Rubripirellula amarantea: one gene and its partner. The protein of the gene in region 2 interacts with the protein of the main gene of each other region in a pairwise test. Links are inferred from orthologs where the notes say so. Each region holds a gene or a part of one and is shown on either strand. Other genes may lie near its edges.

Evidence for each region.
Region 1: the proteins of nth (region 2) and aceE interact in binary tests that used the Escherichia coli proteins (3 or more experiments, as listed by UniProt). The link is inferred for Rubripirellula amarantea from one-to-one orthologs.

The regions. Positions count from the first base shown.
Region 1 is NZ_SJPI01000001.1:574,674-583,728, reverse strand. Bases 3,809-7,137 are described here. They hold aceE (pyruvate dehydrogenase (acetyl-transferring), homodimeric type), read left to right. Parts: upstream 3,809-4,201; coding sequence 4,202-6,937; downstream 6,938-7,137. Other genes in these bases: Pla22_RS02135 (2-oxo acid dehydrogenase subunit E2), read left to right, coding at 7,011-7,137; Pla22_RS02145 (SDR family NAD(P)-dependent oxidoreductase), read right to left, coding at 3,809-3,976. In the rest of the region: Pla22_RS02160 (protein arginine kinase), read right to left, coding at 1-566; Pla22_RS02155 (UvrB/UvrC motif-containing protein), read right to left, coding at 563-1,186; trpE (anthranilate synthase component I), read left to right, coding at 1,613-3,145; more of Pla22_RS02145, read right to left, coding at 3,185-3,808; more of Pla22_RS02135, read left to right, coding at 7,138-8,423; Pla22_RS02130 (PQQ-like beta-propeller repeat protein), read left to right, coding at 8,530-9,055. UniProt on the Escherichia coli protein: Component of the pyruvate dehydrogenase (PDH) complex, that catalyzes the overall conversion of pyruvate to acetyl-CoA and CO(2).
Region 2 is NZ_SJPI01000001.1:2,616,046-2,624,654, forward strand. The notes cover bases 3,212-6,094. They hold nth (endonuclease III), read right to left. Parts: upstream 5,039-6,094; coding sequence 4,385-5,038; downstream 3,212-4,384. Other genes in these bases: Pla22_RS09520 (phytoene desaturase family protein), read right to left, coding at 3,212-4,253; Pla22_RS09530 (peptidylprolyl isomerase), read left to right, coding at 5,203-5,814. Also shown: Pla22_RS09505 (hypothetical protein), read left to right, coding at 1-409; Pla22_RS09510 (DEAD/DEAH box helicase), read left to right, coding at 412-2,127; Pla22_RS09515 (hypothetical protein), read left to right, coding at 2,232-2,837; more of Pla22_RS09520, read right to left, coding at 2,847-3,211; Pla22_RS09540 (hypothetical protein), read left to right, coding at 6,179-8,545; Pla22_RS09545 (Hsp70 family protein), read left to right, coding at 8,565-8,609. UniProt on the Escherichia coli protein: DNA repair enzyme that has both DNA N-glycosylase activity and AP-lyase activity. The DNA N-glycosylase activity releases various damaged pyrimidines from DNA by cleaving the N-glycosidic bond, leaving an AP (apurinic/apyrimidinic) site.

The DNA of each region.
Region 1 (9,055 bases), 2.0 Mb from region 2 along the record:
ACCAGTGCCGGTAAATGCAGCATGACGCTAACACGTAAGCCGGTGCCCACGTTTGTGGGACACGCCGTTAAGTATCCGTATTTCGGATGGTAAGCGTACAGCACGGCGGATTCGAGTTGGTCATCAATGCCGTTGATCTGCTGCCACGCCGATTGCAAATCGAGACCACTGTGCATGACTTGAATCCGTAGGTGGTCTTCTTCATTGACCATCACGCTGTATTGCTCATTCGGATCGATCGCGACACCGCGTGATCCGTCAGCGTCGGCGATCTCGCGGCTAATGAGTTGTCGTTCGACCAAAAATTGTCGGTCAATCTCGGACAAGGCGTCGATATCGACATAGTTAATGTCGTTCCAACCTTCGATTTGTTCCATTCGAGACCGAACGGTTCGCTCGATACTTAGTCGGTCTTCATCACTGCAGCGGCGGATGAACGGGAAATCGGCCAAATTGCGAGCCAGTCGAATGCGGCTGCTAATGACGATGTCCGATTCGGGACCGGTGCCACGCAGCCATTCGCCGGGCGTGCGTGCGAGTTTGTTAAAGTCAGCGTCAGTTTTCACGATTGCGTTTCTCCATCAACGTCATCACTCGCCTTTTTCTTGGACGCAGAAGGTTTATTCGACGCAGAAGGAGTACGTTTTTTCGGCTTCGTTGAACTTGGCGTTGCTGGTGGAATGGCAGACTCGGTCTGTTCCATCTTTTTCAACTCGTCACGAATTTCCGAGGCTCGTTCGTAGTCCTCACGCTCGATCGCTTCTTCCATCTCGCGTCGAAGCTGAATCATTTGGGCCTGAGAGTCGGCGGAAGCCGCAGCGCGTTTCGGACGTTTGCCGCAGTGTTCTAGCGATTCGTGGATGTTGTTAAGCAATGGCTTAAGGTCAACTTCGAAGTGCTTGTAGTCATAGGGGCACCCGAGCCGTCCGGTGTTTCGGAACTCAAAGAAACTAATGCCGCAAACGGGGCATTCTTTTTGGTCGAGTTCGGCCAATTCAGCCTTGGTTTGACCAAGGTCAAATTGTTTTGCGAGGGCTCCCGCAATGGAAGCTGCGGGGCTCGCGTTTTCCTTGTGCAAAAAGTTCCGGGCGTGTTCTTCGCACAAGTGCATCACTGCCGGGCCGGAAGGCTCGGTTAGTTCGGTAATGTGGAAGGTGGCTGGCTTTTCGCAATACTGGCATTTCATAACGAATTGTGTCCATCGCTGCGGCGTGATGATTCCATTCTATCCCTGCTAGAGATTCCAGGGTGAGCACGCGCTTGGATTCTATCTTCGGCACCCTTACTGTCAACGTAACGCAGTGGCACTCCGAAGCGTAGCGGGGCTGCCATTCGAAGCGTACCAGGCCTGCAAACGGGGGTTGTAAATGCGGCCCGCAAATAGCCTCTGCAAAACGCATAGGAATGAATGCCGGACTGCCTACAGAAAGCCTGCATCATTGATCCAGCCATGCTCCATGGACGGATTGAGCCCCAGTTAAGCCCCGCGAAAACGGCCCTCTCAATGCTTGATGCCCCGGTTGCTGCCGCCTCCCCTACACGCATTCCACGCTTGCGACGAAACTAAATAGAATCGGAGAAATCTTGTTTGTGATCCTCAGGCCCTTTTTTTATGCACCATCCGCCCTCCTCTGCGTTCGCCGATCTAGCAATCTCGCACGATTTTGTGCCCGTCTTTCGCCGATTGCTTAGCGATACCTTGACGCCCGTCACGGCATTTCAATTGCTCGACGACGGCGGTCCAGCGTGTCTTTTTGAGAGCGTGATCGGGGGAGAGAAAGTTGGCCGATACAGTTTCCTAGCTTCGAAACCTGTTGAGCGATTCTCTGCCAAAGCAAACACCATCACCTACGAAACAGAGTTGCAATCACCAGAGCCGCAAACTCTTACTCGCCAGGCAGATGACCCGCTCGACGAATTTCGGGCGCACTTTCATCACAACGTTGCAAAGATCGATGGATTACCCCCCTTCATCGGCGGAGCCATTGGATACGCCGGCTACGACGTCGTTCGCTACGTCGAAAAGCTCCCTGACCACTCCACCGACGATCGCAACCTGCCGGACCTGGATTTTGCGTTCTATCACACGTTGTGTGTGTTCGACCACGTTGCCAAAACTATCACGGTAGTGACGCTCGCCGATTGCCGAGGCGTTGCTGATACCAAATCTGCGCACGCAGCGTTTGATGCTGCGACTACCCACCTCGATCAAACCATCGAGCGGCTTTCCGTTGCCCCTGGCATGCCTATGCAGCACTGGGATCCGGAATCCTGGAAAAACGCCAAGCCGTTGGACGTTCAGTCGAATTTCACTCAACCGCAATTTGAGCAGGCCGTTCGTGATTGCGTTGAATACATACGCGCCGGCGATATTTTCCAGGTTGTTCCCTCGCAACGATTAGCGGTCAAAACGGACGTTGATCCGCTAGAGATTTATCGCTCATTGCGTGTGGTGAACCCAAGCCCGTTCATGTTTTTTGTGCGTACGCCCCGATGTGTGTTGGTGGGATGTTCGCCTGAAATCATGTGCCGGGTCGCAGATAATGTTGTCACCGTTCGCCCCCTTGCCGGCACACGCAAACGGGGCGTCGACGAAAAAGAGGATAAAGCACTCGAGCAGGAACTATTAGCCGATCCCAAGGAAAGAGCCGAACACGTGATGTTGGTCGACTTAGGCCGAAACGATGTTGGTCGAGTCGCCAAGTTTGGCACGGTGGAATTGACTGAGGTGATGATCGTCGAGCGATATTCCCATGTCATGCACATCAGCAGCGAAGTTCAAGGGGAACTGCGTGAGGGGCTCGATGCGTTCGATGCTTTGAAGGCTGCCTTGCCGGCGGGGACTGTGTCTGGTGCTCCCAAAGTCCGAGCAATGGAGGTAATTGATGCGATTGAACCGCATCGCCGTGGACCGTACGGAGGTGCAGTTGGTTACATTGACTACCGCGGCAACATGGACACCTGCATTGCCCTGCGGACCATGGTGGTCGTTGATGGCACGGTCTACGTGCAAGCAGGTTGTGGCGTCGTCGCCGACAGCGATCCGACGGCCGAGTACGAGGAAACGCTCAACAAAGCTCGCGCGTTAATCTCGGCGATTGAGCTGACCGTTGCCCGTGTGGGCGAAGCCGATTCATTGACCTGATGTTCCGCAAACCTATTGGACTGGCCTATTGGAAATGGCCTATTGGAATTGTCGGTTCCAACCGCCATTGGCGTTGAGGGTTTGTCCGGTTGTGAACGTGTTGGCGGGATTGGCAAGGTAAGCAATCGCGGCGGCCACATCTTCGGGACGCCCCCATCTCTGCATTAGCGATTGTCCCTTCGCTCGCGCATCCCAGTAGGGGCTTGTCGTTTCGCCCCAAGAGGTTTGAATCCAACCGGGTGCAACGGTGTTGACTCGTATCTCGGGTGCAAGCTCTTGCGCCAAACTGTTGGCGAATGCCATTACAGCGGCTTTGACGGGGCCGAACATTTGACCCGCGTCGCCTTCCATGCCATGCGGTGCCTGGTCCCAGCCGACGAACGTGATGCTCGGTGGACGAGAGGTAGCCTGCGATTGCAGTTTCTTCGCCACGCAACGAGAGAGTTCGATCGTTCCGTAGACATCCACGTTCCAAAGCCGAGTCAATTTTTCGGCGAACGACATTTCGGCAGCTTCGCCGGTCAGCACATCAGCGCCGGCAAGATTGATCCAGGCGTCAACTTGGCCTAGAGTTTCAAACGCCTCGTCGACGAACCGCTGCCGTGACTGATGTTCCCCCAAGTCGGCCTGGATCACCGACACATCGGGGCATCCGGCATCCGTGGCCAATTTGGCCGTTTCTGTGGCGCCCGCTCGATTGCGGTGATAGTGAACCACAAGTTTCGACGCCCCGGCCTGGGCTAATGCGATCGCGGTGGCTCGTCCAATACCGCTGGAAGATCCAGTGACGACAACGTTAGTTTCAGAAAATGGCAGAACGAGCGGATTCAAGACGAGATCGTAAAAGGAGACGAGGTGTTAAGAATTGGCTTATTGATACAATGAAACGTAGCGTCAGTGAGCATCGTTGGGTCGATCCAGCGACCCTCAGAAAGAGTTCTAGGTAATCTTAGCACCCCTGCGGGCCTCGGTCTTGCTGTTTTGCCCCATCAGTAGCTACCCTGCACGCTCCGAAAACCATTGCAAACCGCCTAATTTCCCCCACCTGTACGCCGCATGTCAGATTCGAAAACTGTTGCCCAGGCTGAAGTCGAACAACAACTCGGTGAGTTGGAAACCCCTACTCAAAGCGTTGATGTCGATAGTGCCGAAACCCAAGAGTGGCTCGCCTCCCTCGATTACGTGCTTAAGAGCAAAGGCCCAGAGAGGGTTCAGTTCCTCATTGAGCAATTGCGAGATCGCGCCGCCGAAGAGGGCATCCAGTGTGCTGAAGACACTCGGACACCTTACGTCAACACGATCCCGGTCAAGGATCAGCCTGCGTTTCCGGGCAATCGCGAAATCGAACGACGATTGAAGTCGATCGTCCGCTGGAATGCGATGGCGATGGTGGTCCGAGCTAACAAGCGTCCCGGCGGCGTCGGCGGACACATCAGTACGTTCGCTTCGAGTGCAACGCTCTACGAAGTCGCATTTAATCACTTTTTCCGAGGGCGTGGCGAAGATGGCTACAGTGGCGACTCGGTTTACTTCCAAGGTCACGCTTCCCCGGGAATGTATTCTCGTGCCTTCCTGGAAGGTCGCCTGTCGGAAGAAAATCTCGAAAACTTCCGACGCGAACTCGCACCCGGCGGTGGTTTGTCGAGCTACCCGCACCCTTGGTTGATGCCCGGTTTTTGGGAATACCCCACGGTTTCGATGGGGCTCGGGCCAATCATGGCGATCTATCAAGCTCGCTTCAACGAGTACCTGCGTGACCGCGGCATCAAAGATACCTCTGGCCAAAAAGTCTGGGCGTTCCTTGGCGACGGGGAATGTGATGAGCCGGAAACCCTAGGTGCGATCGGGCTAGCCGCTCGTGAAAAACTGAACAACTTGATCTTCGTGATCAACTGTAATCTTCAACGTCTTGATGGTCCTGTTCGTGGTAACGGCAAGATTATTCAAGAACTCGAAGGCATCTTCCGTGGTGCTGGTTGGAACGTCATCAAGGTCATTTGGGGCAACGATTGGGATGTGCTGCTCGACAAAGACACCACAGGGTTGCTCGCTAAACGCATGAGCGAAGTGGTTGATGGCCAGTACCAGAAATACGTCGGCATGCCAGGCAGCTACATCCGAGAGCATTTCTTCGGCAAATACCCCGAGTTGCTTAAGCTGGTCGAGAACTACAGTGACGAGAAACTTGAACGGATGAATCGTGGCGGTCACGACCCTGAAAAGGTTTACGCTGCCTACAAGCAAGCGGTCGAAACCAACAATGAACGGCCGACCGTCGTGCTGGCCAAAACGATCAAGGGCTATGGTCTGGGTGAGGGTGGCGAAGGTCGCAATATCGCTCACAACCAGAAGAAATTGAACGAAGAGGAATTGCTGGAATTCCGTACGCGTTTTGGCATTCCGATCAGCGACGAAGAGGTCGGTACCGCGCCGTTTTACAAGCCGCCACATAATAGTGCCGAGCTGAAATATCTGCGTGAACGCCGCGAAGTACTGGGCGGTCCGCTTCCGAGTCGCCCGACTACCCATCCGACGATGGAAGTGCCAACACTTGATGATTTTCAAAAGTTGATCAAGCGACTTGGCGGCGGAAAGAGCATTACGACAACGTTTGCTGTTGTTCAGACCCTCATCGCGCTTTGCCGCGACAAGAAAATCGGCAAGTACATGGTCCCGATTGTGCCGGACGAATCACGCACCTTCGGCATGGAAGGCATGTTCACTCAGTTCGGTATCTATGCCCACGCCGGGCAGCTTTACGAGCCGATCGATTCGAACATCATCTCGCATTACAAAGAAGCGCAGGACGGACAAATTCTTGAAGAAGGGATTACAGAATGCGGTTCGATGAGCAGTTTCAACGCTGCCGGAACGGCTTATAGCTGTCATGGCGTGAACATGATCCCGTTCTATATCTACTACAGCATGTTCGGCTTCCAACGAATCGGTGACTCGATTTGGGCGGCTGCTGACATGCGAGCCAAGGGTTTCTTGGTCGGTGGTACGGCGGGTCGAACTTCGCTAAACGGTGAAGGCCTTCAACACCAAGACGGGCACAGCTTGCTTAACGCAATTGCCTTCCCGACGGTCCGTTCCTACGATCCGGCGTTCGCCTACGAAGTGATCGTGATCATCCAGGAAGGCCTCAAGCGGATGTACCAGGATGGCGAAGAGTGCATCTATTACATCACCGCCGAAAACGATGAGTACGAGCATCCGTCGATGCCTGAAGGTTGTGCCGAAGGCATCATCAAGGGAATCTACAAGTTCCAAAGTCGCGAAGTCGACTCGGCGAAAGCACGCGTTCAACTATTCGGCAGCGGTGCTATCCTCAATTGTGCATTGAAAGCGCAAGAGATTCTCGCCGAGCAATACAACATCGCCAGCGATGTTTGGAGCGTGACGTCGTACACTCAACTGCGGCGCGATGCAGATGCTTGCGATCGTTGGAACATGCTGCACCCCACTGAAACGCCTCGCAAAAGTTACATCGAGGAAGTGCTTGAGGGAGTCGAAGGACCGTTCATTTCGTCCAGCGATTACGTCAAGGCACTCGGCGAGCAGCTTCAGCCGTGGATCCCAGGCGATTATTACGTCCTAGGTACCGATGGCATGGGCCGCAGCGAAACTCGAGAAGCCCTTCGCCGTCACTTTGAAGTCGATGCGGAATCTATCACGATTGCTGCGTTGAGCCGTTTGTCGAAGGCTGGCGTCTTTGATTCGAAGGAGGTCGCTGCGGCGATCAAAGATCTCGGATTTGATGCCGAGAAACCGAATCCGTACTTCGCTTAACGAGACGGCGTGTGATCGCTCTCTCGTTTGCTAGAACCCTATTTCAATACCTAATTCTTAACACCTATCTCTTATGGCAACCGAAGTAAAACTTCCCGAACTTGGCGACGGCATCGAATCAGGCGATGTGCTTGAAATTTTTGTTTCGGTGGGTGATGTCATCACTGCCGGTCAAGACGTCGTTGAGATGGAAACCGACAAGGCAACGGTTCCCGTTCCGTCGTCGTTAGGTGGCAAGGTTACGAAAATCTTGGTGGCTGAAGGCGATACGGTGGCGATCGGTGGAGGTCTACTTGAAGTGGAAGCTGCCGAAGGCGCCGCGGCACCTGCCGCCCCCGAGGCTCCTAAAGAACCGGCTGCGAAGGCACCGGAACCACCAGCACCTCAGCCATCTGCACCTGCTACGCCAGTGGCGAAGACGCCTGAACCAGCACCGGCTGCTCCAGCACCGGCTGCTCCAGCACCCGTTACTCCGGCTCCAGCAGCAACCCCGGCCCCGGTTGCACCGCCAGCACCCGAGCCGGCTGCTCCCTTAGCATCGGCCTCGTCTGGCAACATCGCAGCCGGACCTGCGATTCGTCGTTTCGCTCGCGAAGTAGGTGTCGACTTGGCGAACGTCACTGGTTCAGCGGATGGCGGGCGGATCACTCGCGATGACGTGCTAGCCGTTGTTCGATCGGCCAGTAAATCCGCTGCCGCAGCACCAGCGGCTTCGGCCGCTTCACCCGGTGCTGCCTCGTCCTCACAGCCGCTTCCTGGTACCGCTGATGCAGATGACTTCGGTCCGATCAGCGTGGAACGGATGAGCAAGATTCGCAAGACGATCTCGCGTCAGATGCACGCAAGTTGGTCGACGGTTCCTCGCGTGACCAACTTCGATGATGCTGATATCACCAACTTGGAACAATTGCGTCAATCGAGTAAAGATGACTATGCGGCTCAAGGCTTAAAGCTGACCACGATGCCGTTCTTGATCAAAGCCGTCGCGACAGCGCTTCGTCATCATCCTTCGATGAACGCCATCATCGACGAGCAAAACGAGCAGATCATCTACAAGAACTACGTCAACGTTGGTATCGCAGTTGATACCGACCGTGGGCTCGTCGTTCCCGTCATGAAGAACGCTGACCGGATGGCGGTTCCTGAGGTCACTCGCTCGCTTGCAGAAATGGCAGGCAAGGTTCGTGGCGGTAATTTCGGAGTCAATGATTTGAAGGGCGGTTCCTTCACCATCAGCAACCTTGGTGCGATTGGTGGTCAGTATTCGACGCCCATCGTGAATGTTCCCGAGGTCGCTATCTTGCTTGTCGGACGTAGTCGCAAGCTTCCTGTGGTAATGCCCGATGACTCGATTAAACCTCGTTTGATGATGCCTCTGAGCTTGTCTTATGACCATCGTTTGGTTGACGGTGGTACGGCGGCACGATTCCTCAACGACGTGATCGGTTATCTTGAAGCTCCCAGCCGATTGCTTTTGGCTCTGTAGTCGAAACTAGTTCTGGCGTCCGGGATCGGATAAAACGTAGCAGTTCCGAGTATCGCTCACCATTTGCGTGAGCGATCTCACGCCCTTTGCCTACGAGATTTGCCCGATGCCGTTGAAACTTCTTAGTACCTTCTGGATGGTTCTCGTTCTATGCTCGGCTACCATGGCTGAGGACTGGACGTACTTTCGAGGCCCAACCGGACTGGCCGTGTCCGACGCTACGGACGTTCCAACGGATGTTTCGCCGACCAATGGCGTCGTTTGGAAGTCCGATTTGCCAGGCAAGGCTTGGTCGTCGCCGGTCGTTCGCGGTAATCGCATCTATGTGACCACTGCGGTGCCAGTTGGCGAAGAGGTCGTTAGCGTCGAGGAAAAATTTTCCAAGCAGACGACCAATCCTTATTCACTGCGGGCGATGTGTTTGGACCTAGCAACGGGACAGGTCATCTGGGATCAGGAAACCTCTCAGGTTCCAGCCGGTGTTTCGATCCATCCAAAAAATTCACACGCCAGTGGTACGCCGATCGTCACCGACGATCGGTTGTTCGTTCACTTTGGTGCCTACGGAACTGCAGCCCTCGATTTGGATGGGAATGTCCTTTGGCAGCGAACGGTCGAGTATGCTCCAGTGC
Region 2 (8,609 bases):
GAAAAGCAGAACGCCGATCTCGATGCTTTGTTGCGACCTGCCCGAGGCGCTTGCGATTGGTCAAACGACTCAATTCCCCATTGCGTTAGTTGTTGCTGCCGCAGAGCCGACTGAAGGTCCCATCGATGACGATACGTTGATTGGATCGGACATTGTCATGCTTGCTGATTCGGAACTTCGAGTTCCGATGGAGCAGGTCGAAGCCGCGCGTGCGATTGCCCTTAAGATGGTTGACTTGCCCGATGCCGTCGAGCCTTTCGAACGCATCCGCGAAGCGATTAAGGAAGCTCAGGCTCAAATCAGCCGAGCTCGCGAAGCTGCTGCCAATGCTCGCGATGGCGGACAAGTCAAAGATGCCATCGCTGTTTCCCCAAGTTTCGATAGTGCCTCTCGCACCAAGGCAGCTTAACGATGTCAGTGAATCGCTCGATGCTGAGCGCGGATATCGATCATGCCAACAGTTGGGTTGCGGCTGATCTTGTTCCCCGTGGTACCCACGAAATAACGCTCGATCGGATTGAACCGGTATCGCTTCCGATCAAGGTGGCACCGATTCAGGCGCGCGCAAACGGCTTTTTGTTTCCTGAAGCGAACCAGTGGCAGCCACCGGCAGCGCCGATTCAAACCGCTGAAGAGAAGCGGCAGATCAAGAAGCGATACAAAAAGCTTGCTCGGCATCGCGTTAAGCCACCACACGATGTCGTGAAGTTACAAGATCGCTTGTACTATTTGCTTCAACCGCCGTTGGATCTTTTGATCGGTAGCGGTCAGTTGAATTTTCCGTTCGAACCGTTCGCCTACCAACTCGATGGCATCGCGTTCCTGTTCCCTCGCTACGCTGCGGTCTTGGCCGACGAGATGGGCTTGGGCAAAACGATGCAAGCGATTAGCACAATTCGCTTACTGTTGTGCAGTGGTGAAGCTCGCAGCATTCTGCTGATTTGTCCGAAGCCACTGGTCAGCAATTGGCTGAGAGAGTTCAGTGTTTGGGCGCCGGAAATTCCGGTCATGGCAATCGAAGGCAACCAAGCCAAACGTGAACTGGCTTGGCGAAGTCCCGAGGTTCCGGTCAAAGTTGCGAACTACGAATTGCTAATGCGAGACAAAGAGGTGGTGCTCGAAAGCGGGCTTCACTTCGATCTTGTCGCGCTCGACGAAGCGCAGCGAATCAAGAATCGCAATAGCACCACATCAGAGATCGTTCGCGCGATCCCGCGAACGCGATCATGGGCGTTGACCGGAACGCCGGTCGAGAACTCGCCGGATGATTTGGTCGGTATCTTTGACTACTTGTCGCCCGGGTATTTGAAAACGGGAATGCCAATGCCTGACATGGCCAAACGGGCACGCGACTATATCCTTCGTCGCACCAAAGACATGGTGATGGATGACATGCCACCTAAGCTGTATCGCGATGCTGAGCTGGACCTCACTCCCGAACAATGGGCGACCTACGAGTCTGCCGAAAATGAGGGGGTCATTCGGCTGGAAGAACTAGAGCAAGATCTGACGATACAACACGTTTTTGAACTGGTGCTGCGTTTGAAACAGATCTGCAACTTTGATCCTTTGACCAGCAGCAGTAGCAAGCTCGAGCGGCTTGTTGCTGACATGGAAGAGGTCGCCGCGTCCGGTAAGAAGGCGATCGTGTTTAGCCAGTGGGTCAATTCGGTTGAGAAAATGCGTCCAGCGTTAGAGCCCTTCGGCCCGCTGGAGTATCACGGCAAGGTGCCGCACAAAAAGCGTGAAGGGGTCATCGACCAGTTCAAGAATGATCCTAATAGCAGTGTGATCTTGATGAGCTACGGTGCCGGCAGTGTGGGCTTGAATCTGCAGTTTTGCGAGTACGTGTTCTTGTTTGACCGATGGTGGAACCCGGCTATCGAAGACCAAGCGATCAACCGCGCGCATCGAATCGGTGCGAAGGGTGCGGTCACGGTCACTCGAATGATGGCGATGAATACCATCGAGCAACGAATCGCTGCGGTGCTAGATCAGAAACGCGAAATGTTCAACACCCTATTCTCGGACCAGGGTGGCACACCGGCTCACGGCGGCGGTTTGTCCCGTGATGAGATCTTCGGGCTCTTCGACTTGCGAGCACCATCGGGAAAGAAAGTAGCTTAGCTTTTTTGCACCACCGGCTTTCGACATAAGCTCTAATAGGCGGCAACCAAGCGTACCTCGTGGGGTAGTGCTTCGTTGCTCCTTTTGCCAAGCGAAAAAATCTTATGTCGTCTAATCCATCGCCTTACGCACCGACGAATCAATCACACGCATTGCCTCCGTTTCCGCAACTGGAAGAAGGGCGGCCGGTGGGGGTCACCGTTTTTGCGATACTGTCGCTTGTGTTCGGTGGCCTGGGCTTGTTAAGTCTTTTGTTTTCGGCCGGCATGTACGCAACGGGCGTCACCTTAGGCCAGCCTAACGCTGCTTTGGACCTTTTCCAGACCAACATGGTCTACAAGGTGTTTACGATTGTCGCGATGGTCTTGGGGATCTTCTTTAGCATCGTTCAGGTCGTTGCGGGTATCGGTTTGCTCAAGATGTCTGAACTCGCTCGCAAGTGGACCCTGATCTACGCTGTGTATTCAATCATCGCCGCGGTTATCGCTAGCCTGATGAACCTGTTGTATCTCTTTCCCGCTATGAAAGAGCAAATGGCGACCCAAGTAGCCAATACGCCCGCCGGAGCTAGGGAATTTATGGAATTGAGTATGTACGCGGGAATGGTGGGCGGAATGATTTTTGCGCTCGCTTTGCCCACGGCCATCCTGTGGTACTTCAATCGTGCCACAATCAAGGCCAAGTTCGCTGCCGCGAATGCCGTCAGTTAAACCTGCAAACTAAACCTGCAAGCAATGGCGGTTCGCCATGCTGATGCCGCTAACGATGGCGCCAACGATTCCCACAAATCCTTGATCCGTCCCGCATAAAAACACGTTGGGCAAGTGAGTTGTCCCGTCGAGTTGTTTGTCGGGCGCACCATAGACGGCGCCGTTGTCGTGCCATGTGAAGCGACGAATGGTCTTCGGAGTGAACACGTCTGTGTCGATGACATAGGACCGAAAGTCCGGCATAAAACGCACCGCTGATTCGACCGCCGCATCGTACTGAATCACCTTCTCGGCGCGATACTTGTCTTCGCCTAGTTCGCTCCAACGGTCGTGGTTTGCTAACGTCGTGATGCGGATGACTCCATCGGGAAGTTCTCCTTCATCGTCTTCGTAAACGTAGTTGTTGGGTGAACAAATCACGCCGGTACGCGCATCGCAGATTTGATCGTCGGGACGCTTCCAATGAAACGTCTCGCTGTCGTTGTAAAAGACGATCGTGCGATCAAAGTGAAAGTCGGACGGTTTTCGATCGAGAATCGAAATGGACTCGATGAACGAAAGTTTGCCTGCGCGAGCAACATCGACTGTGGTGATGTCGTCGCACATGCGAGCTGTTTCAATATTTCCAGCGGACGACAATATGCGGTCCCCGGTAAGTTCAGTGCCGTCATCGAGAACAACGCCAATGGCTTTACCGTTCTCGACATGAATCTTGGCAACGCCACTTCGAAGTTTCAGTTCGCCACCGAGGCCGCGAAACTTCTTCACTAGGTTCTTCAGGATCACTCGCACGCCCTTAAACGGACGTCCGAAACCTTCCAGGTAACAAGCGCGAAACATGATGCAGAATTGCCCGAAGTCCATGTCGTCTTCACGGGCATTGCCGTACCACATCAACGGACAAATCAACATCTCGATCAACAGCGGATCGCTGATGTGCTCGGCCATCACTTCGCGAGCGGATCGCATGAAGTTGGGGTCGCCACCATCCATGTCGCTGTAATCCAATAGCGATCCGCATAACGAGCGAAAGCCATCGACTTGGCCAGGGAAGCTCTTTGCGATTTCACTTTCGAGCAATTCAATGTCGTTGGTGAAGTCGAGTGAAACGCCGGGGAAACGAATGGACGAACCAATTTGTTCGGCAAGCTTGAAGTCTTCCCAAGAAAACCGCAGTTGGCGAATCAGCTTCGCGAGTGGACCTTTCTTGTCGCCTTTGCGAGCGAAGTTGGTCATCGCGTGCAGGCCTACGTCGTAGTCACGTCCGCCCATGCGATAAAACGAATTGAGACCGCCGATGGTGTAGTGGCGTTCAAGGATGCAGACGCGTTGGTCGAAGTGAGCAAGCCGGATCCCAGCCGCCAATCCGCTCATTCCTGCCCCAATGATGATCGTGTCGTAGTGCGAATCGGTCACGGGATTTTCGGTAAGAAGCTTGGGCAGAAAGGAAAGAACATCTGTCGGCAGGATAGAAGATCGGCCAGGGCAAGGCAACGAGATGCCAATATCATGACGCAACGTGACGCATTTCGCTTCGCTTTTTTCAGCTAGGGCTTGTTCCAAACCACAGGCGATTTGCGGCGCGGGTATAGTTCCCTGCAAATCTCACATTTTCTGCCATCGCATGCCCGGGCCGTACAATGCTCGCGCCCATAGAAGATGATTTGTAGGTGCAGCTTATTCCAACTGTCTTCGGGGAAAAGCTTTTTTAGGTCGCGTTCGGTCTGAACAACGTTCTTGCCACTGGAAAGACCCCAGCGTTGGGCCAGTCGGTGGATGTGAGTGTCGACCGGAAAAGCGGGGATTCCGAATGCTTGGCTCATCACAACGCTGGCTGTTTTGTGGCCCACTCCGGGTAGCTTTTCAAGTTCCTCGAACGACGCAGGGACCTTGCTGTCGTAGTCGTTGATTAGCATTTCCGACAGCCTCGCTAGACTCTTGGCCTTTTGCTTGGACAGTCCCAATGGCCGGATCAATTCAAGTATCTTTTCCTCGCCCAACTGTTTCATTCGCTGCGGATTGGGGGCGGCTTGAAACAGCGCGGGCGTGATCTCGTTGACTTTCTTATCCGTACATTGGGCGCTCAATAGCACCGCGACCAACAGAGTGAAGTCGTCCGTGTGGTCCAGTGGAATGGGCGTCTCAGGATACAGTTCATTCAACCGGACGCGGACGTAGTCGGCTCGTTCTTGTTTTCTCACGTGGGTTCCTGCGGACATTCGATTAGGTCAGAAAAGCTTGGGAAAGTCGAGTTTCACAGGCATTTGCTAGTCGGCACCGCGAAATACTCAGCTTGGCCCCCGACGCCAGCCTGTTAAACTAAAGAATCTCGTTTTCCAAAGATCACACTCACAACGGAGTTTTCCTGAGTATGAAGAAAATCGTCGCTGGCCTTCTGGCTATTGTTTCCTCCTTCGGCCTCGTTGGTAGCGTCGAGGCACGCTCGCCCGAAGATGGTGAGGTCACCCACAAGGTTTACTTTGACGTCTCCATTGATGGCAAGGAGGCTGGCCGCATCACGATGGGCTTGTTTGGTAAAGACGTTCCGCAAACCGTCGAGAACTTTCGTGCATTGTGCACCGGCGAAGCTGGCAAAACGGACTCGGGTGTTCCGTTGCACTACAAAGGCAGCGTCTTTCATCGCGTGATTCCCAACTTCATGTTGCAAGGTGGTGACTTTACCGCTGGCAACGGAACCGGCGGCGAAAGTATCTACGGTGAAAAGTTTGACGACGAAGCGTTCACGTTCGTTCACAACATGCCTGGCATCCTCAGCATGGCGAATGCCGGTCGTAATACCAACGGTTCGCAATTCTTTATCACCACAGTCCCAACGCCGCACCTCAACGGACGTCACGTCGTCTTTGGAAAAGTCATCGACGGCATGGCACTGGTCAAGAAGATTGAATCACTGGGGTCACAATCCGGTGCCACTCGCGCCAAGATCGTCATCGCTGATTGCGGTGAACTGAAGTAAGCCAAGAATTCAGTCTGACACTTTCTGAAGCCCGCATTGATCGATTCAGTGCGGGCTTTTTTCGTCCAGAATCGTTCACGCTCACTGATTTTTTGGATAAGCCTCGTTACTTCGGCGTCAAACAGTACCGTAGGGGTGCTCGGGACTTTGTGGCTCGGGCTTCTGACGCTCGAGCCTTTGACGCCCGGGACTTTGGCGCCCGGGACTTTGACGCCCGGGACTTTGGCGCCCGGGACTTTGGCGCTCGTTTGGCCTTCGTGGCTCACCGAGGCATACCAGCTCGGGACGTCGGCTCGACGAAGATAAGTTACAATTGGCTCTGCTGTCCGCTATTTCGTTCTTCCCTGCCTCGCTCTGTTGGAACATGTTTGACCCTTTGCACAAATGGCTCGGAATTCCACCCAGTGAGCAGCCTCCTCATCATTATCGACTATTGGGAGTCACTCTATTCGAGAGCGATCCCGATGTGATCGATAGCGCGGCAGATCGTCAGTTGTCTTTCCTGCATGAATTAACCGGTGGGGAACATGGTGAAGCAGCCGAACAGCTTTCCAATCAAGTTTCGTTGGCGCGGCTGTGTTTGCTCAATGCGGACAAGAAGGCTGCCTATGACGAAGTGCTCCGGCGACGTCGATCAAAGGAATCATCGAGTGAACTTGGTCCGCAGCCAACTGCGGCATTGCAACCAACAATCCCGGTCAATCAACTCGCGGCGAAACAAGGCACTACCGGTCATCCCACGGGCGCCGCACCAACTGCACCAGTCCTGCGACCGGGACCGGTTGAACCAAAGTCGCCCGTCCGTGTTCAATCACGCATCGCAGCAAATGCAAAACGCAGACGCAAGACGTCGTCCCCGTTTTGGATGATTTCGGCCATCGCTGGCATCATTGCAATCTTGATGATCTTCATGGCCGTTCGCGAAGGACATCTAAAGCTAGACTACTCGTGGATCACGGGAACTGCTGACCCCGAAGGTCCTTCGCCGGCCACGCAGCCTAGTGTCGCGGAAACCGATTCGGCCCCAAGTACCGTGCCTTCGATGGCTTCGAACACTCCCGTGGTCGCTGCGGCTCCAACAAGTCGCCAACCATCCGGCCAGCCGAACAACCGACCAACGCAGTCGCAGCGCAGCACCGATCGCGACGATGCCGATAACAACCGTGAAAGTAGCGGTGCTAAGGCTCCGGTGCCAAAGCAACGGTCGCTTGCCGATCTTTTGAAGCCACCTTCGCCCGAATTAGTTGCAGCCAAACCAAGCATCGTTCGCTCCCCGTTGCCCTCAGCAGCAGAATTGAACGAGAAGCTTGAGGTTGTGAACGAGGTGTACGGGAACGAATTGCGAGGCGCGACGAAGTCCAATGATCCAGAGGTGAAAATCGCAACCGCTCGACAACTCTTTCGCGATGGGGAGCAAACGTCGAAGGATCCCGTAGGGCGATTTGCAATGTGGCGGTATTCTCGTGATCTGTTCACGCAAGCCGGTAGCGTCGCCGACGCGTTGGCCACCAGCGATGCGATAAGCCGGTTCTACGAAGGCTACGATCGATTGTCAGAAAATCTTGATGTGATCCGCAGCCTAGTTTCTTCTGATCGCGAATGGCAATCGCCAGCCGACTTAGTGGAAACAGTTGAAGCGTTTGTTGACGAGGCGAATCAAGCGAATCGATATGAACTTTCTGTTGCCGCAGCTTCCGCTGTCCTTGATTCCATCGGTGATGGATGGTCAACCAAGGATCGTGATCTCTTAAACGACCTAAAGAAGGAAGCGTCCGAGGCCGACACTCAGTATTCGGCCTTTCGTGACGCGGTGAAAGCGTGGTCATCGTCTAAACGGGGAACACCGAAGAACCAAGCGGCTAGCGGCGAGATCGGTCGCTTTCTTGTGGTAGCTCGCGGTGATTGGGACGAAGCCAAGCTTTACTTTTCGATGGGCGACAACAGGCTTTTAGCACGCGCCGCGGAGTTGGATCTCAAGCAGTCTCAAACAGATACCGCCCAACGCGAGGTAGCCGATGCTTGGGTGATCGCCGTGGAAGGTAGTCGCGATGCCGAACTTCGTGAGGCGGTCCTCAATCGCGCTGTCAGTCTGATTGAAGCGGCAATTTCAAATCTCGAAGGTTTAGAAAAAGGTATCGCTGAGAAACGGTTGCGCGAGGTGACGAAATTGCTCGAGGATCATCGAGCCCACTTTCCCGCGACCTCATTCGTCGAAAGCCAACCCACCACTTTCCGATCACCAGGGCGCATTCTCGACAACCGTCGGTGGACTTCAACGGCATCGCGGAGTGACAGCGCAAAATCCGTAAGACAGCGTTTGGAGGTAGGCATGGGATCGCACCCTCGAGGTCTGGGGGCGGCGGCCGCCGGAGTGGAACTGGCGGGCGTGGAAACATTAGCGATCGATGGTCAAGCATCGCCTCCCGTGATGGAAACGATCGACAGCGATTCAAAGTTCGGGTTGCTGATCGACTACCACACTCCCGGTGGCTATACCAAGCGAGTGTTCGTTGGATTCGCAACAAAGCCAGATCGAACATTCTCGCTCGGTCCGCCATGGGGAAAAGAGCAGGACAAGCCCGATATCGAAGACTCTCTGCCGCCATCAAACCATTACGACTTGGATCTCAATCGCTGGGCTCCCGACACCTGGGACCGGCGATGCTGGGTCACCCTGTTCATGCAAAACTGTGGGTATGGTCGCCAAGCCGAAGCCAGTTTGAGTTGGTAGTGGGAACGATAGATCATTCATGAAAGATAAAATTACTATCACTGACCCAATCGTCGGCATCGAT